Regions from separate parts of the Pseudoalteromonas sp. CNAT2-18.1 genome, predicted to be linked through region 2. Evidence: predicted binding sites of a transcription regulator. Region 2 holds the regulator's gene; the other holds the start of a gene.
What was found. The regulator MetJ, encoded in region 2, represses methionine synthesis genes. The targets are predictions, from matches to a motif close to TAGACGTCTAGACGTCTA.
Positions count from the first base shown of each region.

Region 1: metA (homoserine O-succinyltransferase) is a predicted target of MetJ. The motif match lies at 6,662-6,679, and genes of this name have one in related genera.

Region 1 is NZ_JAKRFR010000003.1:46,124-58,548, forward strand. It holds gene MHM94_RS07055 (class I SAM-dependent methyltransferase) at 1-220, opposite strand, end outside; gene MHM94_RS07060 (hypothetical protein) at 430-1,350, shown strand; gene MHM94_RS07065 (hypothetical protein) at 1,355-1,918, shown strand; gene metH (methionine synthase) at 1,969-4,593, opposite strand; gene MHM94_RS07075 (homocysteine S-methyltransferase family protein) at 4,606-5,661, opposite strand; gene metA (homoserine O-succinyltransferase) at 5,651-6,598, opposite strand; gene MHM94_RS07085 (DMT family transporter) at 6,745-7,632, shown strand; gene ettA (energy-dependent translational throttle protein EttA) at 7,714-9,387, shown strand; gene MHM94_RS07095 (PilZ domain-containing protein) at 9,602-9,967, shown strand; gene MHM94_RS07100 (DUF350 domain-containing protein) at 9,993-10,397, shown strand; gene MHM94_RS07105 (DUF1190 domain-containing protein) at 10,408-10,995, shown strand; gene MHM94_RS07110 (glutathionylspermidine synthase family protein) at 10,996-12,153, shown strand; gene MHM94_RS07115 (hypothetical protein) at 12,232-12,425, shown strand, end outside.
Region 2 is NZ_JAKRFR010000008.1:56,773-69,197, forward strand. It holds gene MHM94_RS16870 (PBP1A family penicillin-binding protein) at 1-1,165, shown strand, start outside; gene metL (bifunctional aspartate kinase/homoserine dehydrogenase II) at 1,217-3,562, opposite strand; gene metB (cystathionine gamma-synthase) at 3,572-4,732, opposite strand; gene metJ (met regulon transcriptional regulator MetJ) at 4,912-5,232, shown strand; gene MHM94_RS16890 (malic enzyme-like NAD(P)-binding protein) at 5,424-6,668, opposite strand; gene rpmE (50S ribosomal protein L31) at 7,134-7,349, opposite strand; gene priA (primosomal protein N') at 7,574-9,799, shown strand; gene MHM94_RS16905 (SPOR domain-containing protein) at 9,819-10,349, shown strand; gene hslV (ATP-dependent protease subunit HslV) at 10,504-11,022, shown strand; gene hslU (HslU--HslV peptidase ATPase subunit) at 11,034-12,362, shown strand; gene MHM94_RS16920 (DUF971 domain-containing protein) at 12,414-12,425, shown strand, end outside.

The DNA of each region.
Region 1 (12,425 bases), on a different contig from region 2:
GCAGTGGCTCCAAGGAGCAGCGTGCAGCTTGTACCGGAGAAATCGCCACCCCATGCTCGGTATATGTTCCGTGCGATGTATTCATATCTGCTTGCGACGAAACACCACTTTCTTGCTCTAACGCGTTAACCAAAGCATGAATAGGTTGCTTAACAACACCAGCGTCCACTGGCGCTGCAATAATGGTTGCGACTAGCTGTTGTAACTGCTTGAGGGTCATAAGTCAGGCTCAAAGGGAAACATTCACTATTGTTAGCAAATCCCCTCTTGGTGTGTCATTACAGCGCATTACACTGTGCTCAGCTAATGAGGGCTTTGCAACAAGCTGACAATTCAATAAAATTTCATATAAGACATGAGCTTGGCGATTGACTGTTCCGCAGCCTTGTATGAGAATAGCGATAAAAGGAACATAGCATGGAGGCCTCAATGCTCATCAATGCAAGAGAAGAATTAAGAAACAAGCAGCGAGATCAGCAACTCGCTCATCTATTAAAGTCCAACCAGCATAACTTTATCCATCTTAATGACAGGGAATTTTTTGATTACGCTGTGAACGTAAAACGCACCCAAGGTCATTCTAATGAGCGAATCGCCGCCTGGTTCGAATCAATTATGGAACGCGCCAATATTGTACCTGAGCTTTGGCGAGCGCATCGCGATTGGGTTAAAAATGGTTCAGGGCTCGTCCCGTTAGGGCTGGATGTGGCCGCCTTGACAGCGATTGCGCTAGAGATGCAGCGTAGCGGTTCAGTCTTTGATAAATTCAAAGTGAAGTCATATTCTGGGAAAAACTACATTATTTTCAAAGGCTACTCAGGCCTGAGAAGACACCTGACGGGAACCCGATACTTAGCCAACAATCCTAAGCTAGTATCTTTCGGCATCGGTAAGCTGGGAGCGCAAAGCTCTATTAAGCAAGGGTTTGTGTTGACGATTCTTATCTCTGCAGGGTTTCATGCCTTGGAGCAACTGATTGATGATAGCAAAACATGGCACGATTTTATTGGTGGTTTATCTGTTGATGTTGCCATCGCAGCAGCATCATCAGGCATTGCCTGGGGAGCGGTAACTGCCGTTGTGGGAACGGCTGCAACCGTCGCCGTTGGCCCTATGATTGCCGTTGTTGTGGTTGGCGCAGCTCTGGCTGGTTTGGCCTATACATTCATTGATACTGATGCAATAGCAGAAAAAATAGCGGCTAGTCTAAGAGCGGTTGAAAACGATTTAAAACAAAGCTTTCAGCAAGCACGGAGAGAAATAGACCGGGCGCAGCGGTGGTACGAACAAGACCCCATCGGGTTTATGCACCGTTTATTTGGGCTTCCTTACTCTGGCGGATATAGATAGCACAATGGAAGACGTGCAAAGTACAACGATGGACAGAGTAAAGCTATTCTGCTTTTTTGCTTTATTCTGTGTACTTACTTTACTGCTCCCTTATGCAACGTTCAGTGAAGTGAGCCAAGTAAGTACAGCCCTAGGGGAGCATGTTCTGGCTTTTCGGGAGCGCAGTTTTTCTCCTTCTTTGGTATTGGCCACCCCCGTTTTTGCCGTATTAACCTACTTACTGTGGTTACGAGCAACTCATACCCAAGTAAGTGATAGGTTACTCAGCGGTTGGTTTAAGCTGTGCGGCGTGACCTTGGTATTGATGTTAATTGCCACGCCAATCTACACCTATCTCATTGAACAACATATTAGTGCTCAGGGTTACACCCTATGCAGCGCCTACGGCCGGGGCACGATTGGCTCAGCCGATGTCTGGGTGGCAAATGAGAGTCATTGTATAAAAGAAGGTTTCCCCGTACGCAACGAACTCGTTGACTGGCTATCTCAGCAACCATCCGATACCAACGCGCAACAAGTAAAGCAGAAGTTGGCAACGCTTTTGGCTGCTCAGCATCATACAAAGTAATTGAGCAGCCAGCTCATGTTCCACTTGGCGCAAAAAAGTAAAACCTGTGGTTAATTTTCATACCCCAAATTCGGGCCTAGCCACTTTTCGGCTTCCTCTAGCGTCATTCCTTGGCGGTTGGCATAGTCCTCAACTTGGTCTTGCTGAATCCCTGCCACGGCAAAGTATTTCGAATCAGGGTGTGAGAAATACCAACCCGAGACGGCGGCACCTGGCCACATCGCATAGGAGCTCGTTAGTTTCATGCCGATGCGCTCTTCAACGCTCAGTAATTGCCAAATCTTAGCCTTTTCAGTGTGTTCTGGGCACGCTGGATAGCCCGGCGCAGGGCGAATACCCTGATAGTTCTCACGAATGAGCTGATCATTGTTTAACGCCTCGTCTGCGGCATAGCCCCAGTACACTTTACGCACTTGCTCATGCAGGTATTCAGCGAAGGCCTCTGCAAGGCGGTCAGCCACCGCTTTGACCATGATTTTATTATAATCATCACCTTGATCATCAAAGGCCTGGGCTAAGCCATCTTCTTCTAACCCGCCAGTCACGGCAAAGGCGCCAAAGTAGTCGGCAACACCTTTAGGCGCGATATAGTCGGCTAAACAATAGTTAGCAAAGCCCTTTTTGTGCGTTTGCTGGCGTAACTGACACGAACGTAAAATCACTTCGTCACGCTGCTCGTCGCGGTATATTTCTATGTCATCGCCCACGCGGTTTGCTGGGAATAAGCCAATCACCCCTTTTGGTTGAATGCTGCCTTGGCGCGCAAACTCATCCAACATTGCATTAGCGTCGGCAAACAATGAGCGCGCTTGCTCTCCCACCACCTCGTCATTCATGATACGCGGGTATTTGCCGGCCAAAGACCAGGTCATAAAAAATGGCGTCCAATCGATATATTGCCGTAAGGTGCTCACTGACACCGAGTGAAATTCTTGGACTCCTAGTTGTTTAGGTACAGGCGGAGTGTAGTTTTGCCAATCCAGCTGGGCATGATTGGCGCGAGCTTGTTGCAAACCTATGGGCTTAGAGCGGGGTTTCTTGCGTGCTTGTTGCTCTCGCACACGCTCGTACTCTGCTTTAGTTTTACTCAAAAACTCACTTTTCGCGGTTTTACTTAGCAAACTAGACGCCACGCCCACCGCACGGCTGGCGTTATTAACATAAACCACACCGTTATCATATTGGGGCTCAATTTTTACGGCGGTATGCGCCTTTGACGTCGTCGCGCCACCAATCAGCAACGGAATGATAAAATCGCGGCGTTTCATTTCTTTGGCGACATGCACCATTTCATCTAACGAGGGAGTGATAAGCCCGGACAGGCCTATAATATCGGCATTTTCGTCTATCGCGGTTTGTAAGATTTTTTCAGCGGGCACCATCACCCCTAAATCGATCACCTCGTAGTTATTACACTGTAAAACCACGCCAACAATATTCTTACCAATATCATGAACATCCCCTTTTACCGTGGCCATGACAATTTTACCGTTGGTTTCACCCTCTTGTTTCTCGGCTTCAATATAAGGGTCTAAATAGGCCACCGCGCGCTTCATTACCCGCGCCGATTTCACCACCTGCGGCAAAAACATTTTCCCGGCCCCAAACAGATCACCCACCACATTCATGCCGTCCATTAACGGCCCTTCAATGACCTCGATGGGTTTAGCAAACTGTTGTCGGCACTGCTCGGTGTCCTCATCAATATAATCTGTAATGCCTTTAACCAGGGCATGTTCCAAGCGCTTTGCCACCGGCCAACTGCGCCACTGTAAATCCTCAACCTTCTCCGCTTGCGCCATGCCCGAATACTTAGGTGCTAATTCCACCAACCGCTCTCCGGCGCCGGCATCTTTATTTAAAATCACATCCTCAACGGCGTCTCTCAGCTCAGTGGGAATATCGTCATACACCGCTAGTTGACCAGCATTGACGATGCCCATATCCATTCCGGCTTGAATGGCGTGATACAAGAACACAGAGTGAATAGCCTCGCGCACCGGATTGTTGCCTCGAAACGAGAAAGAGACATTAGACACACCACCGGATACCTTGCAGTGGGGAAGGTTCTCCTTGATGCGGCGAGTTCCTTCGATAAACTCCACGGCATAGTTGTCATGCTCTTCTATGCCGGTGGCCACGGCAAAGATATTGGGGTCAAAAATAATATCTTCTGGTGGGAAGCCCAACTCATCGACCAGGATGCGATAAGAGCGCGCGCAAATAGCAAACTTCCGCTCAGCGGTTTCTGCTTGGCCGGTTTCATCAAAGGCCATCACCACCACGGCGGCGCCGAAGCGCTTTAATACCTTGGCTTGGTGACGAAACGGCTGCTCCCCCTCCTTGAGGGAAATAGAGTTCACTATCGCCTTGCCTTGAATGCATTTTAGTCCCGCCTCGATCACTTCCCATTTCGACGAGTCCACCATAATGGGCACTTTCGAAATATCGGGCTCTGAAGCGATAAGGTTCAAAAAGATGACCATGGCCGCTTTAGAGTCCAACATGGCTTCATCCATGTTGATATCGATAATCTGCGCGCCATTTTCAACTTGCTCACGCGCCACCTCTAACGCGGTTTCGTAATCTTCCTCGAGGATCAGCCGTTTAAAGCGCGCCGAGCCGGTCACATTGGTGCGCTCGCCGACATTGGTAAAAGTTGCAGTATTATTCATGTTATTGGCCCCTTAATTGAGATTACAGGCTTCAAGGCCACTTAATCGCATGCGCACAGGCAGCTCAGGCAAAGTACGTGGAGCGGTGTTTTTTAGCCCATCACTAAAGGCTTTAATGTGCTCGGGCGTGGTGCCACAACAGCCACCGACAATATTGATAAACCCTTGCTCCCCCCAGTCGATGATTTCTTGTGCCATTTCCTCGGCTTCTAAATCATATTCGCCAAATTCATTCGGCAGCCCTGCATTGGGGTGCACCGAGGTGTAGGTTTCACAAATACTGGCCAACTCTTCCACATACTGACGCAACAAGTCTGGCCCTAGCGCACAGTTCAAGCCAATGGAGAGCGGTTTAATATGGCGAATGGAATTATAAAACGCCTCGGTGGTTTGCCCTGACAAGGTTCGACCCGAAGCATCGGTGATGGTGCCGGAGATCATTACCGGCAGAGTCACTCCAGCCTGTTCGAACGCTTCTTCTACCGCAAAGGAAGCGGCTTTGGCATTGAGGGTATCGAAAATGGTTTCAATTAAAATCAGATCGGCACCACCTTCTATCAGCGCCAGGGTCGATTCGATATACGCGGCCACCAGCTTATCGAAGGTGATATTGCGATAGCCCGGATCATTGACATCCGGCGAAATCGAGCAGGTTTTTGATGTTGGCCCCAGTACGCCGGCCACGTAGCGCGGTTTGTGTGGCTCGCGAGCGGTAAACTCATCGGCCACCGCGCGTGCCAGCCGGGCCGATTCGAGGTTAATCTCACGGCTTAGGCTCGCCATGTCATAATCTTCCATGGAAATGGTCGTGGCGTTAAAGGTATTGGTCTCAATAATATCGGCGCCCGCTGCCAAATATTCACGGTGAATTTGTGCTATTAGATGAGGTTGAGTGAGGCTCAATAAATCGTTGTTGCCCTTGACCAACACATGCCAATCTTGAAACCGCTCACCACGATAATCATGCTCTTCGAGCTTATGCTGTTGGATCATCGTACCCATGGCGCCATCTAAAATTAAAATGCGCTCGTTGAGGGCCAGTGTTAATGCATCACGTTTATTCGGCATAGTTGTTAGTCCTTACATCCTGGCTAACCAGATTAATATCATAGGGAGTGGTTTGGTAAACGTAGTAATTAAGCCAATTCGAAAATAACAAAAAGGCATGACTTTGCCAGGTTTTCGAGGGCTCTTGCGCTGGGTCGCCATGAGGGAAGTAGTTTTCTGGCATCGGTGCGTCAGCGCCTTTATCGCAATCACGTAAATACTCTTTTTTCAGGGTATCGGCATCATACTCAGGGTGTCCTGTGATATACACCTGAGAACCACTCTGGTTTTTAAGTAAGTAAGCACCTACCTTCGGCGAGCCTGCTACCACGACTAATTCTTTACAGGCGTTTATCGCAGCAATATCAATATGGCCATAACGCGAATGCGGGACTAAGAAGCGATCGTCAAAGCCCCGGGTTAACGCCGCATGGTCAAAATAACACTGATGCTCAAACACCCCACACAACTTATTTTTCTGCAATTGACGCTTAAGTCCATGATGATGGAAAAGCCCAGCGTGCGCCGCCCAACAACTAAATAGCGTCGAGGTCACATGGTGCTCCGCCCAATCAAAGAACGCTTGTAGCTCCGACCAATACCCTACTTCATCATATTCTAAGTGAGCCAAGGGCGCGCCGGTAACAATCAAAGCATCGTAATTATTGTCTTTAACATCTGAGAAATACTGATAAAACATATCCAGATGCTGCTCTGAGTTGGCGCTAGAGCGATGCGTATCTAAACGCAGTAAGTCAACATTGACCTGCAATGGCGTATTCGCCAGCAAACGAATAAATTGCACTTCGGTTTCCACCTTATTCGGCATCAGGTTCAAAATAGCCAAGCGCATGGGCCGGATTTCTTGAGTCCGAGCGCGACTTTTCGGCATCACGAATACATTTTCTTGGCGCAGTTCCATAATGGCTGGCAAAGCGTCTTGAACCGTAATGGGCATGGCGGTACTCCGAATTAAAAGATAAGAGGCTATTATGAACGCCACACTGGAAATTTCAACCTCTAGATGTTTAGACGTCCAAAATAAAGTTGCAGTGAATGAGTTAACTGCAATAATGCCCGCGATTAACTAACAAAGAGTCGATGATGGGTATAGGTGAAATTGCAGCAATCAGTGCAGCCGTGGTTTGGGCCTTTTCTACCTTATTGTACAAAGGCTTCAGTCATCACCTTTCACCGCTGCAACTAAATGTAAGTAAAGGCTTACTCGCTTCTTTAATGATGGTAATTGCCATGGCGCTACTTGGCGATGGCGCCATGCCTGTGCAGCTCACCTCATGGGGCTGGCTTATCGCCGGTGGGGTTATCGGTATTGCCATTGGCGATAGCGCCTACTTTGGCGCCCTGCGCAGTATTGGCCCAGCACGAACCTTAATAATCGAGTCTCTCGCGCCAGCCTTAACTGGCATACTTAATATTGTGCTGTTGGGTGTGTACTTACCGCTACTGGCCTGGTTGGGCATCGCCATCACTTCGGTGGGGGTGATCCTCGCGGTATTACCCCAACGCCACTTGCCCCCAGTTGATAAGAAGTTTTACTTTCAAGGCGTGGCTTTCGCATTACTTGCGGCTTTGTGCCAAGCCAGTGGCATGGTGATGTCAAAAGGGGCTATGAATACTGAGTCGATGAGTAGCCTATGGGCCGCCCTTATTCGCCTCCTTGCCGGCACATTGAGCGTGGCTTTACTGGTAATGATTATAAAACGCAGCGACCTATACCAAGCCATTCGACTGCACGGTATTGATAACAAACGCTGGCTGCTGGTGGCTGTTTTTTTCGGCACCTTCGTTGGCTTGTGGCTGCAATTGGCGGCGGTGCAGCATACCGACCCGGCTATTGCACAAACTATTTTTGCCACTGCCCCGCTGATGGTCATGACGATTGGCTTTTTTAAACGCGAGCCGGTGACTTGGCGTATGATAGTGGGCGGTTTATTGGCGCTGGCTGGAGTGGCCATATTATTGGCAAATTAACGGGCCATTCGTTGACGCTTTCACCATAGAGACTCTACAATAACGGCAGTTTAAATTAGTCACATTGTAAAGGCTCCTTTCATGGTTTTACCTGATAAGTTTATTTTCTCGATGAGTCGCGTGTCAAAGGTGGTGCCACCTAAACGCACCATCTTAAAAGACATCTCTCTGCACTTTTTCCCTGGCGCAAAAATTGGTGTACTTGGCCTAAATGGCGCAGGTAAATCGACCTTACTACGCATTATGGCCGGCGTGGATAAAGATTTTGAGGGTGAGGCACACCCTCAACCTGGCATTAAAATTGGTTACCTTCCTCAGGAGCCTGAGCTTGATGAAAGCAAAACGGTGCGTGAAGTCGTAGAAGAAGCGGTCAGTGAAGTTAAAAATGCCCTTGATCGCCTTGACCAAGTATACGCTGAGTACGCCATGGAAGATGCCGATTTCGATGCGCTTGCCAAAGAGCAAGGTGAACTTGAAGCCATTATTCAAGCCCACGATGGCCACAACCTTGATAACGCCCTAGAGCGCGCGGCAGATGCATTACGACTGCCAGCTTGGGATGCCAAGATTGAGCATTTATCAGGGGGTGAGCGTCGCCGTGTAGCAATCTGCCGTTTATTGCTTGAAAAGCCGGATATGCTTATTCTCGATGAGCCTACCAACCACTTAGATGCCGAATCTGTCGCTTGGTTAGAGCGCTTCCTACATGATTATGAAGGCACTGTAGTGGCGGTAACCCACGATCGTTATTTCCTTGATAACGTGGCCGGCTGGATCCTCGAATTGGACCGTGGCGAAGGTATTCCGTGGGAAGGCAACTACTCTTCTTGGCTTGAGCAAAAAGACGCACGTCTGCAACAAGAGCAAAAAGCAGAGAAAGCAAGACAAAAATCCATCGCTCAGGAGCTTGAGTGGGTACGTTCAAACCCGAAAGGTCGCCAAGCAAAATCAAAAGCGCGTATGGCGCAATTTGCTGAACTACAACAAGGCGATTATCAAAAGCGTAACGAAACCAATGAGCTGTTTATTCCTCCTGGCCCGCGCTTAGGTGATCAGGTCATTGATGTACAGGGCTTAAACAAAAGCTTTGGCGACCGTGTGCTTATTGATAACCTTGATTTTAGCGTTCCTAAGGGAGCGATTGTCGGCATTATTGGTGCCAACGGTGCTGGTAAATCGACCTTATTCAAAATGCTCAGCGGCGAGGAAAAGCCTGATAGTGGTGAAATCACCCTAGGTGAAACCGTTGAACTCGCCACCGTTGACCAATTCCGTGGCAACATGGACGAGAGTAAAACCGTATTTGATGAAATCGCAGACGGTCAAGATGTGTTGAAAGTGGGCAACTTTGAGTTCCCAAGCCGTGCCTATGTGGGACGCTTTAACTTTAAAGGTAATGATCAGCAAAAATACGTCAAAGACCTTTCCGGCGGTGAGCGCAACCGTTTGCACTTAGCCAAACTACTAAAAGCAGGCGGCAACGTATTACTTCTCGATGAGCCAACCAACGACTTAGACGTTGAAACTTTGCGGGCGTTAGAGAATGCAATTCTCGAGTTCCCTGGCTGTGTCATGGTGATCTCGCACGACCGCTGGTTCTTAGACCGTATCGCCACTCATATTCTTGATTATCGCGACGAAGGCCAAATTAACTTCTTCGATGGTAACTACACCGAATACGAACAGTGGCTGAAGAAAACCTTAGGTGCCGAGGCTGCACAACCGAAGCGCATTAAGTATAAAAAGATTGGTTAATTAACCACATAAAAAGCCCCCATCTCGATGGGGCTTTTTTGTGCCCTTGGCATCCATCTATGTATGGCACTGTGATTGTGCTAACGCGCCACTACTTGATGACCATCGTGATATTTTTAGCTTATTGAAATAGCGAAAAAAGTCACTCACAGCCAAGGACAACCTCAAGGCTGGCTACTACACTGGAGGGAGACGCGCCAATACAGGAACTGTTATGGAAAATCGCAGAAACTTCACTCGTGTTATTTTTCAACGCCCCGCCCTAGTGGTATTTAATAACCAGCATCATGGCTGTCATTTACTTGATCTTTCCTTAAATGGCGCTTTGGTAAGCCATCCTGATGACTTCAACCCACAGTTAGGTCAAAGCGTAGAGCTTATTTTCCACCTATCTGGCAGTGATGTTGATATTGATATGCTTGCTGAAGTGGCTCACATTGAGCCGCAACACATTGGCTTACATTGTGTAAAAATGGATATTGACAGTGCCACTCATTTAAAACGCCTTATTGAACTTAACGTGGGTGATGATAAGCTACTGCACAGGGAGTTAGCGCAGCTTGCTGCGCCCGAACAATAATAACGATTGCAGTGAGAGCACAATAATGATCATGGAATCCATCCAGGGCTTTGTCCCTTTTATCATGTACTTTGGCTTAGGCTACCTACTTATCCTAGCCTTTCTATTCATCTACACCCTTATCACCCCGCATTGCGAATGGACCTTGATGAAGGAAAACAATGCCGCCGCTGCCACCGCGTTTAGTGGCGCGTTCATTGGCTTTACCCTTCCGGTTGCCAGTGCAGCGGTGAATTCGGTCTCGCTGCTAGACTTTGCCATCTGGGGCGTTATCGCTGGCATCATGCAATTAGTGACCTTCTTCTTAGTGCGCTTATACATGCCGAAGTTGTCTGAAAAAATTGCCGAGGGCCATATGAGCGCAGGGGCATTTTTAGGGGTTGCTTCACTGGCCACCGGTATTCTCAACGCTGCCTGTATTACCTACTAAGGAGGCGGCAATGAAACGTACTAACAAACTTAAACTGACACTTATGCTCGGTGCCAGTGCCGGACTCAGTGGCTGCACCGACCCTGAAGAACCAGCACTATTATTTACCGATGTAGATGATTGCACCGACTTTGGCGTCGAACGCGATGTATGCCAAGCACAATACCAACAGGCCTTGGCTAATCACGATATTGAAGCGCCAAAGTACGCCAATGAAAACCTCTGTGAAAATGACTTCGGGTTTGAGCGCTGTGAGCAAGAAGGTAGTATTTGGCGACCCATTATGGCAGGCTTTATGATCGCCGCCGTGGCTGAGGCGGTGGATGAAGGTTTAGACCTTATGAAGAAGAAGAAAAAACGCAAAAAATACGCGTTTTTAGGGGGAAATTACTACTCAGGTGCGAAGCCCCTTTATCGCTCACGCGATGACTTTTTCAGCTTCCGCAATGCCAACAATGATTACATTGGCTCAGTCAACAATCGTGGCACCACTATGGTGAAAAAGTCTAAAGTTAAATACGCTTCTAAGCCCAAGCGCGTTACTCGCAGCCGAGGAGGCTTTGGCCGCCGTGCTTCATCACGTAGCTTTGGTGGGTAGATGTTTCGCCACCCTATTGCTGAGCGGCCGGATTTAGCCGCTCAGGCCGATTATTTCGGCTTTGATTTTTGCCGCATTGATGGTGAAAAGTACTGGGATGAAAGCGCTTATTACCAATTCACTCTAGAGCAAATTGAGAACGACTTAGAGAAACCGACCAATGAACTGGAGCAAATGTGCTTGGAATTGGTCGACAAAGTTGTACATGACGAGTATTGGCTGCGCAAGTTCGCTTTGCCCGAGCAGTATTGGGACTTTATCGCCACCAGTTGGCACAACAAAGAGCCTAGCCTATATGGCCGTATGGACTTTAGTTACCACGGCAACGGCCCTGCCAAATTACTGGAGTACAACGCCGATACCCCCACCTCCATCTATGAAGCGGGTTTTTTCCAATGGCTGTGGCTGGAACAGCAAGTAGATAGAGGCAAATTGCCACGGCAAAGTGATCAATTCAATAGTATTCAAGAGGCGCTCATTGAGCGTTTTAACTTCTTCTCTAACCGCGAATTGCTGCACTTTGTCCACAGTCGCGACTCCATTGAAGATAAAGGCACCGTCAGTTATTTACAGGACTGTGCCTATCAAGCAGGCATACCCACGGCGCGCATGGCTATTGAAGATATTGGCGTTGATGAGCACGGCCAGCTCACTGACCTAGAACATGCTCCTATCGCGCAACTCTTTAAACTTTACCCATGGGAAGAGTTGCTGCATGACGACTTTGCTCCCCATGTGCTCAGCACCGACACCCTGTTTGTCGAGCCGCCTTGGAAGGCTGTGTTATCGAATAAAGCCATATTACCGCTGCTGTGGCAAATGTTTCCCGGCCACCCGAATCTCCTAGCCGCCTACTTTAGCGGTGAAGAAGGCGATGGGCTGGAGCAAGGCTTTGTGAATAAACCCCTGTTTAGCCGCGAAGGCGAGAACATCACTTGGGTGCATCCAGACAAGGGCCGTGTGCACCAAAGCGGTAGTTACGGTAGCGAAGGCTTTATTACTCAAGCGTTAGCACCCTTACCCATGTTTGCCGGTAATCACACCTTGATCGGCTCTTGGGTCGTCGGACACCAAAGTTGCGGCCTCACCATTCGCGAAGATGACGGCCCCATCACCAAAGATACTTCTCGGTTCGTCCCTCATACTATTTTAGGGTAATTACTCTTCACTTTATTTCATATGTCGGTACAATCGGTGCCGATTTTATGAATACCAGATTAATAAAGGACATATCTTATGTACTCTCGAAAGGGAATTTTTGCTGCGGCTGCAGCGCTTACCCTATTTGGCTGCGGCGGCAGCGACGATAAACAGCCTGACACTCCCACACCACCGGCTCCCCAAAACCAGGCCCCTATCATCGACCTTGTCACAAAAGTGGATGTAAAAGAACGTGATATGTTGGAAATTGAGGCGACGCTCTCAGACGA
Region 2 (12,425 bases):
TGGCTCTAACATCAAGCCCTTCATTTACTCAGCGGCGTTAGAGCACGGTTACTCCTTAGCAACCATTATTAACGATGCGCCGATAAACCACTGGGATAAAAGCCAAGGTGTTGCTTGGCGACCCAAGAATAGCCCAGCTAAATATGTCGGCCCGATCCGTGTTAGACGTGCCTTAGCGCAGTCAAAAAACGTGGTTTCAGTCAGGTTGCTGCGCGGCGTCGGTGTAGACCCTGCCGCTGAACACTTACTCAAGTTTGGCTTTCATGATGAAGATATCCCGCGCAATGAAACCCTGGCGCTGGGGAGTGCTTCATTAACACCTTTAGAATTAGCTCGCGGTATGAGCGCTTTTGCAAATGGTGGGCATTTAGTTGAGCCTTACTTTATTACCGAAATACAAAGCGCCGAAGGCGAAGTGCTAATGCAAGCTCGCCCCTATAAGGCCTGCTCTGAAGAGCAAAAGCGCAGTAATGAAATGTTTGCAGAGCTGGCAATGCTTGAGCCCAGCGGCGCCAGTGAGAGTAACCCCAACAACACTAACAGCACAGAGACTACTGATACCCAGTTACCGCAATGCGCACCTCGGGTTATTTCTAAACAGAATGCCTTCTTAATTGCCGATGCGATGACCAGTGCAATTTGGGGCGGTGGCAGCTGGAAGCATGGCACCGGCTGGAATGGCACTGGCTGGCGCGCGACGCGGTTAAAGCGCCGTGATTTATCAGGTAAAACCGGCACCACTAACAACTCGGTCGATACCTGGTTTAGTGGCTTTAACGCCAATGTTATGACCACAGTGTGGGTTGGCTTCGATAACCCAGGTAATCCGCTAGGGCGCACCAGTTACAACAATAACTTAGGGAAAGGACAAACCTTTGGTGCCGAGTCTGGCGCGAAAACAGCGCAACCGGCTTGGATTGATTACATGCGTGTGGCCCTTGAAGAGGAGCCTGCGGCCCCTATCGAGCCACCCGAAGGACTGGAATCAGTACGAATTGATTTAAAATCAGGATTATTGAGTCATCAAAACGACCACACCAGCCGCTTTGAATACTTTATAAAAGGGACCGCCCCCACTAAGTATGTGGAAAAAGCGCCGCCGGTGATCTTCGAAACTCAAGGGCAGGATGAACCTGAGCTGCCCACTGAAGACGAACTCTTCTAAATAAAAAAGCCAAGCAATGATGCTTGGCTTTTTTATTACCCTGTTACCGCATTAACTAAGACTCTCAATAAGCCAGTAGAGATCTGAGTGGACACCTGCAGCGGTGACCTCTTTCCCTGCACCTGGGCCTTGAATAACCAAGGCATTCTGCGCATACCAGCGACTGTTGATGACAAAGATATTGTCGCCCGGACTTAATCCCGCTAATGGGTTGGATTGTGCCACTGCAACAAGACCCACTTGGGCTTTTACCTTGCCATCAACAATGCGTAAGTCAGCGTTGTACCTCAGTACCTTTTGCTCTTTTTGCGCCTGCTGTGCGTGGGTGCCAACAAAGTCATCAAGTAAGGCAATGTTATCCAGAAAATCTTGCCAGCTCCCTTGTGCTAAAGACTCTGGCATCAGCGGGCTTAGCTCAATATCGTCAATGTCCAACTGCAAACCCAACTCGCGTGCGAGGATCAACAGCTTACGTTGTACATCTCGGCCGGATAAATCTTCACGCGGATCGGGCTCGGTAAAGCCTAACTTTTGCGCCGCAAAAAGCAGCTCAGAAAAAGCTTGGCTGCCATCATAGTGACTGCATAGCCATGATAGCGTCCCAGAAAACACACCTTGAATACGGGTGATCTCATCGCCACTGCGCTGCAAATCGGCTAATGCAAAGTTAATGGGTAGCCCAGCACCAACACTGGTGTTATAACGCCATTTGAGATTGCGCTCTGCCAGCTCGTTACGTAACGACTGATACCAACTATGTGGCGCTGTTCCGGCATACTTGTTGGCACTGATCAAATGACAGTTAGCTCGCACAAAATCAGGGTATAGACCACTGAATGACTCACTGGCGGTTATATCAATGGCCACCTTGTGTTCGTAATCAAGCTCATTGAGGCGTTCGCACAACTGCTCGCTTTGATAGGGAACCGCTTGTTCTAACCATTGACCTTGCCAGTTCTGCGGGTCTAACCCACAGGGGTCAAATAACATGCTGCGACTTCGCAGTAGACCAACCAGTTTTACCTCAAAGTGCTGCTCTAAACGCGCTAACTGCTGCGTAAACTGTTGTAAAAACACACTGCCCACATTTCCAAGGCCGGCGACAATCACGGCAATTTGCTGGTGTGCACCAATTAAAGTGCGATGTACCTTGCCTAAACTATCGGCATCAATGATTTGATCGGTCAGTACCAAGGCATAGTCTTGATCGCAGTGGCTAAAGCGGATAGTTAAGTTAAGTTGCTCTAAGCATGCCAGCATTTCTTGGTAGCCTTGCTGAGTATACTGGTTTGGGCTGACTAAGGCGCACCCATTGAGGTTTGACTCAACGAGTTGTCCACGCTCTCCCAGCTCACGGGAGATCAGAGTGCTATGGGCGCTGGGTACAATCAAAAAGTCTACCCCCTGCTGCTGAAAGTGGCCTATGGTGTGCTGTATAAGCTGGCTTAAGGTTGCCAGTTCATCCACTTTAAGGCTCGACACACGATATAGGTCAACGCCCTCTATGGTGGTCAAAAAACGTTTATGCTTACAGTAACCTTCGCGGACAATCTCGGTGCCACTGGCATCGCTGTCATAGGAGCTGCGCACCGATAGCTTGATGGCGCTACCTTGCAAAGGCGACAGCGTTTTCGCATGCAATACCGGATTACCTAACTGGGCAAGGCGGTTGGCTTGGCCACGACAAATTTTTTGATACTTTAAGGCATCGGCTACTTTGCGTGGGTCGGTGCTGAAAACCCCCTGCGTGTCGGTCCATATACAAACTTGTTTGGCGTTTACATAACGGGCCAATAAGGTGGCGCTGTAGTCACTGCCATTGCGTCCCAAGGTGACTGTTTGCTGGTTGCTATCGGCGGCAATAAACCCCGTTACAACGTTGATTTTATCCCTGGCAATATAGCGCTCGCAGAGCTTTTCATTGTCCAAATGCAGTAGTTGCCCTTGGTGCACACACAGTAGCTGCCGCGCATCAAGATCTTGCGCAGCATAGCCTAACTGCTGCAAATAGGTCGCCAGCAAGCGGGCCGACCACAGTTCACCATGGGCTAATAAGGACGCCTCATCTAAGGTGTTTGTCTGCAATTGCTCAGCTATGCGCTGAAGCTCACTATTAAGCTGTGATTGCAGAGCGTGTGCCTGGTGCGCTGCTAATAGCTCATCAATAAGCTCATGCTGATGGGTGCGTAGCAACTGCAAGACATCATGATAGCCATGGCTATCGTGCTGTTGGTAGGCCTGCCACAACTTCACTAGCGTATCCGTGGTTTTGCCCGCCGCAGAGACCACCACCACGTCACCGAGTTGGCTGTTGCCGATAATAATATTGGCGACCGCATGGTAACGCGCCGCGTTGCTGAGACTCGAACCACCAAACTTATGTACAACCTGAGTCATAGTATCCTCTTATTTGCTTGCTAACGCGTTAAAAGCGGCATCTAAGTCATCGATAAGATCTTGCTTATCTTCAATACCTACAGAAACCCGGATAAGCGTGTCGCCGACCCCAGCCTCAAGTCGTGCGGCTTTATCCATGCCCGCATGAGTCATGGTCGCCGGGTGACAAATAAGGCTTTCCACCCCGCCCAACGATTCCGCTAAGGTAAACTGCGTTACTGAAGTGAGGAATTTTGCACTGTCTTGCAGCTGACCTTTAATATCAAAGCTCACCATACCGCCAAAGCCCTGTTGCTGCGCCTTCGCCAGGTCGTGTTGTGGGTGCGAACTCAACCCTGGATAGTAAACAGACTGCACACTAGGGTGCTGTTCAAGGTATTGAGCAATCGCCAAGGCATTTTCTTCATGCTGCTTAAGGCGCACTTTCAAGGTACGCAAACCACGCAGGGTGAGATAGCTGTCGAAAGCGGCGCCGGTAATGCCAATATTATTAGCCCACCATGCCAGCTCTTCACCCAACTCTTTGGTTTTGGTGATCACCGCACCACCGACCACATCGGAGTGACCATTGATATATTTAGTGGTCGAGTGCACCACCACATCACAACCCAATAACAACGGGTTCTGTAAGGCGGGAGATAAAAACGTGTTGTCGGCTGCAACCAGCGCACCGATGCTCTGCGCGGCATCGCACACTGCGCGGATATCCGTAAGTCGCAAAATGGGATTACTGGGCGTTTCAATCCACACCAGTTTGGGTTTGGCGGCCACTAAGCGTTGGTAACAGTTTGATTGAGTGAAATCGATAACCTCGACCTTGAGCAACCCCCGCTTAGCTAAAGAGGTAAATAAGCGATAACTGCCGCCATAACAATCATGGGGGATCACTAGGGTGTCATTGGGTGTCAGTAGCTGCGTCACTAGATGCACTGCGGCCATACCTGTCGCGGTGATAATTCCGTGCTCTCCCCCTTCTAGTTGCGCTAAGGTCTGCGCCAAAATATCCCGATTGGGATTACCACTACGACCATAATCATATTCGCGTTTGCTATCAAAATCGGCAAAGGAATAGGTGGTCGATAAATGAATGGGTGGCACCACCGCACCATGGTGCTTATCAGCATCAATACCATGGCGCACGGCGATGGTGTCTTTTTTTAGTTGTGACATATTTGCCCCCAATCAAGAAAATGGATGTTTAGACGTCCAAAAGGTTAAATTAACACAATTTAGAAGTCAAAACATTTATACGTCTAAATAGCTAATTTATGAATATTTGACTATCCTTACCAACGCGATAAAATTTCGCCCTTATTGATGCCTAAGTGACCAAAAATAAGACGCAAATTATGGCCAAGTGGAATGGTGAATACATTCACCCTTATGCGGAGCATGGAAAAAAAGCCCAACAGGTAAAGAAAATTACCGTTTCCATCCCGCTCAATGTTTTAAAAGTATTAACCGATGAACGTACTCGCCGCCAGGTGAATAATCTTCGTCACGCCACCAACAGTGAGTTGCTGTGTGAAGCATTTCTGCATGCCTTTACTGGTCAACCGCTGCCAAATGACGAAGATCTCCGAAAAGATAATCCGGAGAAGGTACCGGAAGAGGTGAGAAAAATTATGGAAGAAATGGGTGTGGAAGTGCCTGTTATCGGAGACGACTAACAAAGACAAGCAAGTTTAACTAACCCCTGAGCATTAGACCTCATTGCAGGAGCTAGCTTAGTGTTGTTCATATATGTCGCAAGTCGGCCTGTATGAGAAGCGGTTAGTGAAGCTATTACTCTTTGCAAGCCATAAAAAAACCCAAGCACTAAGCTTGGGTTTTCTTTTTCTAGCGCTGAATAGTAAAGTGATTACTCAGCCATATAATTCGCTGGCATATCAATTTGCGCAACACCTGAGTCCACAGCCGCCTGCGCCACGGCTTTCGCTACGCGTGGCAATAATCGTGGATCCATGGGCTTGGGGATAATGTATTGCGCGCCAAACTCTAATTCGCTCACTCCAGATGCCGTTAACACTGACTCAGGTACTGGTTCCTTGGCGATACTGCGAATAGCCTCTACAGCGGCAATTTTCATCTCATCATTGATAGCGGTGGCACGCACGTCCAGTGCACCACGGAAAATAAATGGGAAACACAGTACGTTATTCACTTGGTTCGGGTAGTCAGAGCGCCCAGTGGCCATAATTAAGTCTTTGCGCGCACTGTGTGCCACATCCGGCTTAATTTCTGGGTCTGGGTTAGAACAGGCAAAAATGACCGGCTTGTCGGCCATCAATTTAAGGTCTTCAGCTGAGAGCAAATCTGGGCCAGAAACACCAACGAACACATCGGCATCAGCAATAACGTCTTGCAAGGTGCGCTTATCGGTGTTGTTAGCAAATAATTGCTTATATTCATTTAAGTCATCACGACGCGTGTGGATCACCCCTTTACGGTCAAGCATGTAAATATGCTCGCGCTGAGCGCCACACTTAATAAGCAGCTCCATACATGCAACTGCCGCTGCGCCAGCCCCCAAACACACGATCAAGGCATCACGAATATCTTTACCTTGAATTTCTAAAGCGTTTAGCATGCCTGCGGCCGTGACGATAGCAGTACCGTGTTGATCATCATGAAATACTGGCACATTACAGCGTTCAATGAGCGCTTGCTCGATTTCGAAGCATTCTGGGGCTTTAATATCTTCGAGGTTAATACCGCCAAAGGTATCGGCAATATTTTCTACAGTGTTAATAAAGTCTTCCGTGGTGCGATGCTTCACCTCGATATCGATGGAATCAAGATTAGCAAAACGCTTAAACAGTAGTGCCTTGCCTTCCATGACCGGCTTAGACGCTAACGGCCCTAAGTTACCCAACCCTAAAATGGCACTGCCATTAGAGATCACAGCAACCATATTGCCTTTGGCCGTGTATTTATAAGCATTGTTAGCATCGGCAGCGATTTCACGCACCGGCTCTGCAACACCTGGGCTGTAGGCTAAAGCGAGATCGTTAACGGTCTCGGCGCTTTTGGTGAGTTCAATGCTAATTTTTCCTGGAACGGGGTTAGCGTGGTAATCGAGGGCTTTTTCACGAAAGTCAGACATGAACGAGTATCCTGCTAGAAATGTATGTGAGAGTTCAGCTAGTTAAGGCAAACCATACCGCTTTTCTAAATATATTCAAGCAATATCAGGTCTATCCTGTTGTACGAAATTAAAGGGTTTTAAGCCCAAATTCATGCACATTATCTAAAGCTTTATGTGTAAATTTTGATATTCCATGCACTATAGGGACTTATGCATGCATAAAAAACCACCTAAAGCCATGCATAATGCTATATCCGAATAACTTAATATAACTAAAAAGAATACCGACCGGATAACGAATCTTATTGTTCGCTAATAACAAAGTAAGTGAATTTTAGTGAACTTTAGCGTCATTATTGTGCTTTTTTGTCATTTTAAATGAGCTAGAGCTTAAGGTGAAATGGCTAGTATGAATAATGGGGATGGATAAAAATCATAGACACAAAAAAAGCACCCGAAGGTGCTTTTCTCGACAAGCAAAGATTACTTCTTGCTGCTAAGCGCACCGAAGCGCTTATTGAAGCGATCAACACGACCACCTGTATCAAGGATCTTTTGCTTACCAGTGTAGAAAGGGTGACACTCTGAACATACGTCTAGGTGAATGTCTTTACACAGGGTAGAGCTTGTCTGGAATTTGTTGCCACAAGAGCACGTTGCGTTGATTGCTTCGTACTTAGGGTGGATACCTTCTTTCATGGGGGTTACCTCTAAATAGGCCGTATCGCTCTCCAAACCCGAAGTTTGGCACCATACGCGTTAGTTTCAATGTGCCAAAGCATGGATATAACCCGCTCAGCACCCTTAAGGCCGCGTATTTTATTTGACTCCTGATTAATGTTCAAGCTTTAATTGCGGCTATTCACTGCGCCATGAATTTAGTACATTAGCGCTATATTCTAGTTCTTGGGGCCTGATTTTTGTTGCCATCATCTCGCGATTCCAACAGCCACAGTAGCAACGCGACCCCGTGCTACGTTGAAGTAGCACTTAAGGTGCCCTTACACCGTAGCTTCGACTATTTATTACCCACCGAGTTGTGCTCTCGTGCCGTGACTGTAGGGGTGAGGGTCAGTGTTCCTTTTGGTTCGCGTGTCCTGACCGGTATGGTATTAAAGGTAAAAGCCAGCACAGAGATGCCGGAAGATAAAGTCAAAGCCGTTAAAGCCGTGCTCGATAGCACAGCCATTATTGATGACAGTCACCTACAATTATTGCAATTTACTGCTCGCTATTATCATTATCCATTAGGTGAAACCGTCTTTACCGCTTTGCCAAAAGCGCTGCGTGAAGGCGCCGATATTGATAAAACCAGCATTAATTACCTGCAACTCACCGAGCAAGGGCAACAGCAGCCGACACTGCGGGCGAAAAAGCAACAAGCCTTGCTTAAGCAGCTGGCTGAATCAGGGAAATCGCCCACCACGGAAATTAAAGCTCTGGGCTACTCCAAAGCCACCATTGATGCCCTCATTAATAAAAAACTAATAACCCAAGCAGTTGAATTTGATAGTCAATGGCGCGAGCAGCCATTGCAGGTGGCCAACAAACCAAGGTTAAACAGCGAGCAAGCCATCGCCTGCACTGCCATTAACCAATCCCCTGGCTTTGCCGCTTTTTTACTTGAGGGGGTCACAGGCAGCGGCAAAACCGAGGTGTATCTGCAGTGCTTAGAGGAGGTCTTGCAACAAGGCAAACAAGCCTTAGTCTTGGTCCCTGAAATAGGCCTAACACCACAGACGGTAAACCGCTTTCGCCGCCGCTTCCCCAATACGCCAATAATGCTCTGGCACTCAGCGTTGACAGATAATGAGCGTTTGCAAACCTGGCGGTTCTGCCAAAAAGGTAGCTGTGCCATAGTGATCGGCACACGTTCGGCGATTTTTATGCCGTTTTTACGCTTAGGCATGATTATTGTTGATGAGGAGCATGACGCCTCATTCAAACAGCAAGACACCCTACGCTATCACGCCCGTGATTTGGCCGCTTACCGTGCGCAACAGCAAAACATTCCCTTAGTTCTAGGCAGCGCAACCCCTGCCCTGGAAACACTCAACCGTGCATTGTCCGATAAGTACCAATTGCTCAGTCTCACTCAACGGGCACAAACCAGCAGTGACAATCAATTTGAACTCATAGACATTAAAGGTCAGCACCTTGAGGCTGGACTCAGCCATAGCGCCCTTGCCTATATCAAGCGTGAGCTGGCGAGACAAAAGCAAGTGATGGTGTTTTTGAACCGTCGCGGCTTTTCCCCTTCGCTCATTTGCCATGAGTGCGGCTGGCTCAGCGACTGCTCGCGTTGTAGCACCAGCGCGACCTACCACAAGGCCATGCGTCGTTTGGTGTGCCATCATTGTGGCGAGCAAAGTGCACCGCCCATGCAATGCCCGGATTGTGGTAGCACACAAATAAACCCGGTGGGGCTGGGCACCGAGCAATTGCAAGAAGCACTAAGCGAGCAATTTCCCAACACACCCATCAGCCGTATCGACCGAGATTCAACACGACGTAAAGGCAGTTTGGAGGAAGAACTGGCTGCCATCAATCGCGGCGGCGCACGCTTATTGGTGGGCACACAAATGCTAGCCAAAGGCCACCACTTTGCCGATGTCAGCCTAGTCATTATTCTTGATGTCGACGCCGGGTTATACTCATGTGATTTCCGTGCCACCGAACACTTAGCACAACTAGTGACTCAAGTAGCAGGACGCGCAGGGCGCAGTGGCGAACCAGGCACCGTGTTACTGCAAACTCACTTCCCAGAGCACCCACTATTGCAAGATTTAGTCAACAATGGTTACCAACACTTTGCCCGTTATGCTTTGCAAGAGCGCCATGAAACAGAAATGCCACCGTTTTCGCACTTAGCCCTGCTAAGGGCGGAAGCGCATGATTTATCGCTACTGTTGCGCTTTTTATCGGATTTAGTTCCCGCAGCCCCCGTGCCTAAGATACAATTGCTGGGTCCGATTCCCGCACCGCTCGAACGAGTCGCTGGCAAATACCGTTATCAATTGCATATTCAAGGGCAAGATAGAGGCGCGCTACACGGCTTTTTGGCGCAACTAATGAACTACCTCGGTAGTAATAAGCTGGCACAAAAAGTACGCTGGAATTTGGACGTTGATCCCATAGACATGATGTAAAGAGAACACAAAAACAATTATGGCGCAGCACGACTATATAAATCGCAAACGACCTCAGCGTGGTAAGAACAAAAAAGCCCCAGCAAAAAAGCCTCTGCCGCTTGTGCTTATTGCTTTGGCCATTTTGTTACTCGCCGGCTTCGCTTACGGCCTCTGGTATATAAAAACCAATGCTGATCCTGAGGCTGTTGAGCAAGTTAAGCAGAAACCAAGCGCCTCCAAGCCAGAAATTAAAAAGCCGCAAACGCCCGAATTTATCAATGAAATAAAGCAAGCCGAGATAGAGGTTGAGGTCAAAGAAATTGAGCAAAAAGGCCCTTATCAAATGCAATGCGGGTCATTTAGAACCTATGCACAGGCGGAAACGCTCAAGGCCAAAATAGCCTTTGTCGGGCTAGTATCAGAAATCAGGCGCACTGAAGGCAGCAATGGCGTCTGGTTTAGAGTACGGTTAGGCCCCTATCCGACCAAGCGCGGCGCAGAGAGCGATAAGAACAAGCTTAAGCGTCAGGCAAAAATCATGGGCTGTGGCATCTGGTTGTGGAATTAGGCAAAGCGAAAGCCGTTATCGCCATGTAAATAACCAAGCAGGCACAGCAAATCACATAAAGGGATTGCAAGTTTACCTTGAAATCCCTTTTTCATGCCCATATTTCCTCGCTATTAGACAGTTACAAACACCCAGACTGGGTATAAGGACACACATGACCACAATCGTTTCTGTACGCCGTGAAGGCAAGGTTGTTATTGGCGGCGATGGCCAAGTTTCGCTCGGCAACACGGTAATGAAGGGCAACGCGCGTAAAGTGCGTCGTCTTTTCAACGGTAAAGTGATCGCCGGGTTTGCAGGCGGTACAGCCGATGCGTTTACCCTTTTTGAGCGTTTTGAAAGTAAATTAGAGATGCACCAAGGGCATTTAACCAAAGCCGCTGTAGAGATGGCCAAAGATTGGCGCAGTGACAGAGCCTTAAGGCGACTCGAAGCCATTCTTGCTGTTGCTGATGAAACCACCTCACTGATTATTACTGGTAATGGCGATGTGGTACAGCCTGAACATGACCTAATTGCGATTGGTAGCGGCGGCAACTTTGCCCAATCAGCCGCAATTGCATTACTAGAAAACACCGAGCTTGGTGCGCGTGAAATCGTTGAACGCAGCTTAAAAATCGCTGGCGATATCTGCGTATTTACCAACAACCACCAAACTATCGAAGAATTGTAAAAGGAGCTGCCATGTCAGCTATGACTCCCAGAGAAATCGTTCACGAGCTTGATCAACACATTATTGGTCAGAGCAATGCTAAAAAAGCGGTGGCTATCGCCCTGCGTAACCGTTGGCGCCGTATGCAGCTTGACGAGAGCCTGCGCCCGGAAGTAACACCGAAAAATATCCTTATGATCGGCCCAACCGGTGTGGGTAAAACTGAAATAGCACGCCGATTAGCCAAACTTGCTAATGCTCCTTTTTTGAAAGTAGAAGCGACTAAGTTCACTGAAGTTGGCTATGTTGGCAAAGAAGTAGAGACTATTATCCGCGATCTTGTCGATATCGCCATTAAGATGGTTCGTGAGCAGCAGGCGAAAAAACACCACTTCCGTGCTGAGGAAGCTGCAGAAGAACGTATTTTAAACGCATTACTGCCACCAGCTAAAGACACCTGGGGCGAGTCACAACCGAGTGAAAATAACAGTACCCGCCAAAGTTTCCGTAAGAAATTACGTGAAGGTCAGCTCGATGATAAAGAAATTGAAATCGATGTTGCTGAGCAAGCGCCTAATGTTGAAATCATGTCACCGCCCGGCATGGAAGAAATGACCAACCAGCTACAGAGCATGTTCCAAAACATGTCCGGCGGCAAAACCAAAAAGCGCAAGTTGAAGATTAAAGAAGCCTTTAAGCTACTTGTTGAGGAAGAAGCCGCCAAACTGGTTAACCCTGAAGATGTTAAAGAGCTCGCTATTGAAGCCGTTGAGCAACACGGTATTGTGTTCTTGGATGAAGTAGACAAAATTTGTAAGCGCGGTGAAGCAAATGGCCCAGATGTAAGCCGTGAAGGGGTACAACGTGACCTGCTGCCGCTTATCGAAGGTTCAAGTGTGAGCACCAAGCACGGTATGGTGAAAACTGATCATATTCTATTTATTGCTTCTGGTGCATTCCAAATGGCTAAACCCTCAGATTTAATCCCTGAACTACAAGGTCGTTTACCGATCCGAGTTGAGTTGGACGCCCTCAGCGCCGATGACTTTAAGCGTATTTTGACTGAGCCGCATGCTTCGTTAACAGAGCAACAAATCGCGCTTATGAATACCGAAGAAGTCACCATCGAGTTCACCGATGATGCCATTGACAGCATTGCTCAAGCAGCATGGCAAGTGAATGAAAAAACAGAAAATATTGGTGCTCGTCGACTACACACAGTCATGGAGCGATTGATGGAAGAAATATCCTTCGATGCTTCCGATAAGGCAGGCTCACGTCTTACCATTGACGGCGAGTACGTCAATCAGCACTTGGGTAACTTGGTGCAAGACGAAGACCTAAGCCGCTTTATTTTATAACGGCATGGGCTTGGGCAACTCCACCCAAGCCCTTTTTACTGAGGCTGGTTTATGTTGATAACA